Regions from separate parts of the Paracoccus sp. Arc7-R13 genome, predicted to be linked through region 2. Evidence: riboswitches for the same ligand, from Rfam matches in the RefSeq annotation. Region 2 holds a riboswitch; the other holds the start of a gene.
The links. A riboswitch is a leader RNA that binds a small molecule or an ion and turns the genes downstream of it on or off. The one in region 2 is predicted to bind thiamine pyrophosphate.

Region 1 (3,562 bases), 750 kb from region 2:
CGTCATCATGGAATGGGCCTTCGACTATCTACAGCGCGACGGTGACGGCGCTTTCGATGAACGCACCTGGCTTCGCGACGAAACAGGTGGATCGGTTTATCTGCGCCTGACCACCAAGCCTTTGGAACAGCCCGGAACCCGCGTCGATCAGGCCTTCCGCCAGGGTGCAATCGACGGCGCCTACTGGCTGCGCAAACCAGGCCCCAACTGCGAGATCGTGATCGCCTATCAAGGCGCCGTGGCCGACCAAGCGATCGCGGCGGCAGGGCTGATCGGCACCACGCGCCGCGACATCGGCGTGCTGGCGGTTACTTCGGCCGACCGCTTGAACGCCGGGTGGATCGCGGCACAGCGCGAACGCGCACGCGGGAACAGCCAAGCCATCAGCCATGTCGAGAGATTGTTGGGCGATCTGCCGCGCCAATGCCGCTTAATCACAGTCATTGACGGGCATCCCGCTACGCTGGCCTGGCTGGGTTCGGTCGCAGGCCATGCTACCATTCCACACGGTGTCGAGCATTTCGGACAGACCGGCACCATCGGCGATCTTTATCGGCATTTTGAGATAGACCGCGACGCTCTCGTCGCCTCGGCCAACGGACTGACGTCTGGGCCGCGCATCCACGGCGCCCGTACTCATGATGGGTGCGGACGCTGAGGATCAAGAGCTTAGCGACGGGGGTCGCGTCGGTCTGGAAATCGTGCATTCCCTTGAACCACTTCAAGTCGGCAAACGTGACTTTGACAGACATCGGTATGGCCCTCCCTACGCAAAACGACATGACCTTCCGTCTTGTCGCAGCGGGTTCTATCCTGAAAAGAACGAACAGGTACGGCTGGCCATTTTCTGAATCGCGTCGGCTAATAAGAACCGACCGGGATCGCCAACGAACGATTGAGTTTATACAGATTGGTTGCTCCGGTTTTATCAAGAGCGATTTCGACCTTTGTCCAGAACGTCGAGGCCTGGTCGGCTGCAATACATTCCTTGGTTCTGCCGCCAGCAAAGGTAAGGGACACCTCCGCCTCGGCGGCTGTCAGCATGAAGAAGTGGCACAAACGCTGTGTGACCGGCAGGCAAGGTTTCCCCGTCGTGTCGATCCGTCGAGGTGCTGAGTGTCGTCGTGCGGATCTGTTCCGCATTGCAACGCGCGGCGCCAGTTCTGCGGCTCGCCACTTTGAAATCTTTCGTAGGAGCGCCTGATAGGGGATAGGTCAGCGTACAATCAGGCTCTCCGAATATGAACGCCAGGACGCCGCCAAGCGGCAGCTATGCCGACCAAGCAGCCGGTTAACCCAAGTGGTAAATGAGGTTTGAATCTTGAACGATTTCGATCCTTGGAGCGTCGTTGAGGTCAATTGACAAGAGAGGCACCCTTTCGCATTCTTACGTCCTCACCAGGGGTGTCCCGACAAGGGGCTGAGATACGGCTGGGCCGCAAGGCAGCGCTGTGACCCTACGAACCTGATCCAGTTCATACTGGCGTAGGGACGGTGCGGATGCCTTTCCGGTCGCATGCGACCAGTGGGGCATTCTATTCCCTCCCGTCGGTGCTGGGTCTTCAATGCTGCGACGCGAGGAGCCTCGACATGACATCTAAAGAAACCCCGACGGTTACCACCGGACCACTGCCCGCCTCTGTCAAGGTGTTCAGGCCGGGCGTGCTGCACCCCGACATCCGTGTGCCCATGCGCGAGATCGCCTTGCATCCAAGCGCGGGCGAGCCGCCGGTGACGGTCTATGACTCCTCAGGTCCCTATACCGATCCGGCCGCCGAAATCGCGATCGAACGCGGCCTTCCGCGCCTGTGAAGCCCGAGGACAACGGTTTTGCCTCAGGCGACCGGCTAACACCCGAGTTTCCCATCCGCCACCGCCCCTTGCGGGCGCGGAACGGGAAAGCGGTCACCCAGCTTGCCTATGCGCGCGCGGGCATCGTCACGCCCGAGATGGAATTCATCGCGATCCGCGAGAATTTGGGCCGCACGGCGATCCGCGAAAGGATAGTACGCGACGGCGAAAGCCTCGGCGCCGCCATCCCTGATTTCGTCACCCCCGAATTCGTCCGCGACGAAGTGGCGCGCGGGCGGGCGGTCATTCCGTCCAACATCAACCATCCCGAAGCCGAACCGATGATCATCGGTCGCAATTTTCTGGTCAAGATCAACGCCAATATCGGCAACTCCGCTGTGACCTCCTCGATGGCCGAAGAGGTCGAGAAGATGGTCTGGGCGACCCGCTGGGGCGCGGATACGGTGATGGACCTGTCCACGGGCCGCAACATCCACAACATCCGCGAATGGATCATCCGCAATTCGCCTGTGCCCATCGGCACCGTGCCGCTCTACCAGGCGTTGGAAAAGGTCGGCGGCATCGCCGAAGACCTGACATGGGAGATCTTCCGCGACACGCTGATCGAGCAGGCCGAGCAGGGGGTGGACTACTTCACCATCCATGCGGGGGTGCGTCTGCACATGATCCCGCTTACGGTGGATCGCGTCACGGGGATTGTCAGCCGGGGAGGCTCAATCATGGCAAAATGGTGCCTGCATCACCACCGCGAGAGCTTCCTCTACGAGCGCTTCGAGGAGATCTGCGACATCATGCGCGCCTATGACGTCAGCTTCAGCCTTGGCGACGGGCTTCGCCCCGGCTCCATTGCGGACGCAAACGATACAGCGCAATTCGCCGAACTGGAGACCTTGGGCGAGCTTACCAGGATCGCTTGGGCCAAGGACTGCCAGGTCATCATCGAAGGCCCCGGCCATGTGCCGATGCACAAGATCAAGGAGAACATGGACAAGCAGCTTGCCGTCTGCGGCGAGGCGCCGTTCTACACCCTCGGGCCGCTGACGACCGACATCGCGCCGGGCTATGATCACATCACCTCGGGCATCGGCGCGGCGATGATCGGCTGGTTCGGCACAGCGATGCTCTGCTATGTCACGCCCAAAGAGCATCTGGGTCTGCCCGACCGGGATGACGTAAAGACAGGCGTCATCACCTATAAGATCGCTGCCCATGCCGCCGACCTGGCCAAGGGGCAATTGGCGGCAAAGCTTCGCGACGACGCCCTGTCTCGCGCTCGGTTCGAGTTTCGGTGGGAGGACCAGTTCAATCTGTCACTGGACCCTGAGACGGCGCGCGCCTTCCACGACGAAACCCTGCCGAAAGAGGCGCATAAGGTCGCACATTTCTGTTCGATGTGTGGGCCGAAATTCTGTTCGATGCGAATTTCCCACGACATCCGTGCCGAGGCGCAGAAAGAGGGCATGGCCGCCATGGCGCAGAAATACCGCGAGGGCGGCGACCTATACATGCGAGTGGTTGAGGAAACCTGAGCCGACATGACCCTCATGCGGTTTCGCATGTGTGCGGGACCGCATGGCTCATTTGATAATGCATTCATCATAGGCCCAAACTCGCTAACGGCGACTTGGAGATGAACGCCCGTGTCAGCCGTCATCTGGGCGCCGCGCGTCAGAACCTTCTCGACACGCTCGATCGCCAGGCCATGCAGCCGCTGCCTCCGGAGCGTTTCGTCCATGCCGACTGGCGCCGC
Region 2 (3,562 bases):
CGCGATGGCCAGGGCCAGCGGCAGCTCGCCCGCGATGATGCGGTCGCCGTCCAGAAGGTCCGCGCCCATCGCCAGGCCAAAGGCCACGGTCTTGCCCGACCCGGTCTGGGCCGAGACCAGCACGTCGCGGCCCGCGGCCTCGGGCGCCAGCACCGCCGACTGCACGGCAGTCAACGTCTCATAGCCCTTGTCGGCCAACGCCGCCTGAAGCGGCGCGGGGAAATTCAGTTCAGTCATGTGATTCGCCAAAATGCGGGGGCCGTGAGCGACCCGATGAGCGGCACCTATCGTCGCTGCGACCGGCCCACCCTGCACCCGCCGCCCCGGACTAGCAGGGCCAAAGGCGGTTCCCTACGCGGTTTGGATCGCAAAGTCCACGCCCAATCAGGGGGTGTTCGACGCGGCCTCCTGGCGGGCCGCGATCTCTCGCCGCATGGCCCGCCTGACCTCGGCCGACCGCCAGCGCTGGCGGTCGATGTCGTCCTCAAGCTCGGGCTTGGGGACCGGCACAGGATGGCCGCGTTCGTCGACCGCGACCATGGTGAAATAGCAGGAATTGGTATGCCTGCGGGTGCCACGGCGGATGTTCTCGGCCTCGACCCGGATGCCGACCTCCATCGATGTGCGGCCGGTATGGTTCACCCGCGCGCGAAAGGTCACCAGCTCTCCCACGTGGATGGCCTCCTTGAAGGTCACCTGGTCGACGGACAGGGTCACCGCATATTCTCCAGACCAGCGCGACGCGCAGGCATAGGCTACCCGATCTAGGCAGGCCAAAAGCGCGCCGCCATGAACCTTGCCGCTGAAATTCGCCATGTCCGGCGACATCAGCACCGTCATCTCCAGCCCGCGCCTGTCCATCTGTCCCCCATCCGCTGCCCCGCCATCCTGCGACAATCGCGCGGGCGCGAAAAGCCCCCCTTGCGCCCCGCGCCCGCCGCGCCTAGCCTTGGGGGGCAAACCGTTGGGGTGTCCCGTCAGGGGCTGAGAGGCGACAGCCAACCCATCGAACCTGATCCGGGTCATACCGGCGGAGGGAACGGTGTAGATATCCGCGCGGCCATCGGCCCGCTCTGTGTCCCCACCCCTTTGCCCGGTCACGACCCGCCACAATATGGGGGACGACGTGACAGCACCCATTGCCCTGACCATCGCCGGGTCCGATTCGGGCGGCGGCGCCGGCATTCAGGCGGATCTGAAGACCTTTTCGGCCCTTGGCTGCTATGGCGCCAGCGTGGTGACCGCGCTGACGGCGCAGAACACCCGCACCGTGGCTTTGGTCGAACCCGCTAGCCACGCGATGATCGCAGGGCAGATGCGTGCCGTTCTGGACGATCTGGACGTCCGGGCGGTCAAGCTGGGCATGCTGGGCGGGGCTCAGGCCATCGCCACGGTGGCTGGGGGTCTGGACGGCTGCGGCCTGCCCATCGTGCTGGACCCGGTGATGGTGGCGAAATCGGGCGACCGCTTGCTGCCGCCCGATGCCACCGACGCGCTGCGTGCCCTGCTGGCATGCGCGACGCTGCTGACCCCGAACCTGCCCGAGGCCGCCTGCCTGTTGGGTTGTGCCCCGGCCACCACCCCGGCCCAGATGGCCGAACAGGGTGCTGCGCTGCGCGCCATGGGCGCGGGGGCCGTGCTGATGAAGGGTGGGCATGGCGACGGCGCGATCTGCACCGACCTTCTGGTGACCGCGCAGGGGGCGACGCCCTTCAGCGCCCGACGCCTGTCCACCCGCAACACGCATGGCACCGGCTGCACGCTGTCGGCGGCCATCGCCGCAGGCCTGGCACACGGCCTGCCGCTGGAGCAGGCGGTGGGGGTCGCACACCGCTATCTGCAACGCGCGATCGCGGCGGCGGACGATCTGTGCGTGGGGTCGGGGCACGGGCCGGTGCATCATTTCCATGCGGTCTGGTCGCATGGCTGATGTCACCATCATCGGCGCGGGCGTGGCCGGGCTGTTCGCGGCCCATGTGCTGGTGCGGCGCGGCCTGATCCCGCGCATCCTGGACCGCAACGGCGCGCCTGGCCCACACGGCTGCTCATGGTGGGCCGGCGGCATGCTGGCCCCGCAGTGCGAGGGCGTGACCGCCGACCCCGTGATCACCCGCCTTGGCGCAGAGGCCGCCGATGCCTGGTCCGCCATCACGCCCGTCACGCGGCGCGGCACGCTGGTCCTGGCGCTGGACCGCGACCGGGCGGAACTGGCCCGCTTTGCGCGCCGTGCCACGGCGCATCACCCCTGCGACAGCGCCGATCTGGAACCAGACCTGCAGCCCCGGCCCGGCCTGATCTTTCCAACCGAGGCGCATCTGGACCCCCGACGTGCCTTGGCCGACCTGGTCGCGTGGCTGGCCGCGCGCGGCATCGGCATCGAATGCGCGACCGCCGAGCCCGGCGACGTCGCAGGCCCGGTGATCGATGCCCGCGGACTGTCGGCCGCCCTGCCCGACCTCCGCGGCGTGCGCGGCGAGATGGTCGTTCTGCACGCGCCCGACATCGCCCTGACGCGGCCGGTCCGCCTGCTGCATCCGCGTCATCCGCTGTACATCGTGCCGCGCGCGGGCGGCCTGTTCATGCTGGGCGCGACCCAGATCGAAAGCGCATCCCGTGCGCGCCCTACCGCCCGGTCGGTGCTGGAACTGCTGTCGGCGGCCTATGCGCTGGACCCCCGCTTTGCAGAGAGCGCCATCGTCGAGATGGGCGCCGATCTGCGCCCGGCATTTCCGGACAACATCCCGCGCGTGACCGTCCGAGGGCGGGTGCTGCACCTGAACGGGCTGTTCCGTCACGGATACCTGATGGCCCCCGCGCTGGCGCGCCAGGCGGCCGATTACATGATCACCGAAACCAAGGGAGAACTGGTCCATGAGGATTGAGGTCAACGGAACCCCCCGCGACATCGCCGCCACCACCGTGGCCGACGCGCTGTCCGAACTGGGCTGGGGCGAGGCCCGCGTGGCCACGGCGCTGAACGGTGATTTCCTGCCCGCTGCGTCCCGCCCGACGCAGGCGCTGCGCGACGGTGACCGGCTGGAGGTCCTGGCACCCATGCAGGGAGGATAGGCGATGCGTGATTTCTATGGCGTCACCCTGCCCAACGCGCTGATGCTGGGCACCGCCCAATACCCGTCCCCGTCGGTCCTGCAGGAGGCGTTCCGCGCCAGCGGTGCGGGCGTGGCGACCGTGTCGCTGCGCCGCGAGGCCGGCCAGGGCCAGGCCTTCTGGTCGCTGATCCGAGACATGGGCGTGCGCGTGCTGCCCAACACCGCCGGCTGTCACAGCGCGCGAGAGGCCGTGACCACGGCCCGCATGGCGCGCGAAGTCTTTGAGACCGACTGGATCAAGCTGGAGGTGATCGGCCATGCCGACACGCTGCAGCCCGACCCCTTTGGCCTGCTGGAGGCCGCGACGACGCTCTGCGCCGAGGGCTTCGAGGTGTTTCCCTATACGACCGAGGATCAGGTTCTGGCCGCCCGCCTGCTGGATGCGGGGTGCCGGGTGCTGATGCCCTGGGGCGCGCCCATCGGGTCTGGCCTTGGGCTGAACAACCGCCACG

Region 1: linked by a shared signal. The riboswitch ahead of thiC (phosphomethylpyrimidine synthase ThiC) and the one ahead of thiD (bifunctional hydroxymethylpyrimidine kinase/phosphomethylpyrimidine kinase) in region 2 are both predicted to bind thiamine pyrophosphate.

What each region holds. Positions count from the first base shown of each region.
Region 1 covers NZ_CP034810.1:1,633,095-1,636,656, forward strand. Annotated here, with positions in the region: gene EOJ32_RS08100 (1-deoxy-D-xylulose-5-phosphate synthase N-terminal domain-containing protein) at 1-658, shown strand, start outside; TPP riboswitch at 1,391-1,510, shown strand; partial or broken gene thiC (phosphomethylpyrimidine synthase ThiC) at 1,591-3,341, shown strand; gene EOJ32_RS08115 (hypothetical protein) at 3,443-3,562, shown strand, end outside.
Region 2 covers NZ_CP034810.1:2,384,813-2,388,374, forward strand. Annotated here, with positions in the region: gene EOJ32_RS11880 (DEAD/DEAH box helicase) at 1-237, opposite strand, end outside; gene EOJ32_RS11885 (acyl-CoA thioesterase) at 385-861, opposite strand; TPP riboswitch at 956-1,056, shown strand; gene thiD (bifunctional hydroxymethylpyrimidine kinase/phosphomethylpyrimidine kinase) at 1,115-1,930, shown strand; gene EOJ32_RS11895 (FAD-dependent oxidoreductase) at 1,923-2,882, shown strand; gene thiS (sulfur carrier protein ThiS) at 2,872-3,069, shown strand; gene EOJ32_RS11905 (thiazole synthase) at 3,073-3,562, shown strand, end outside.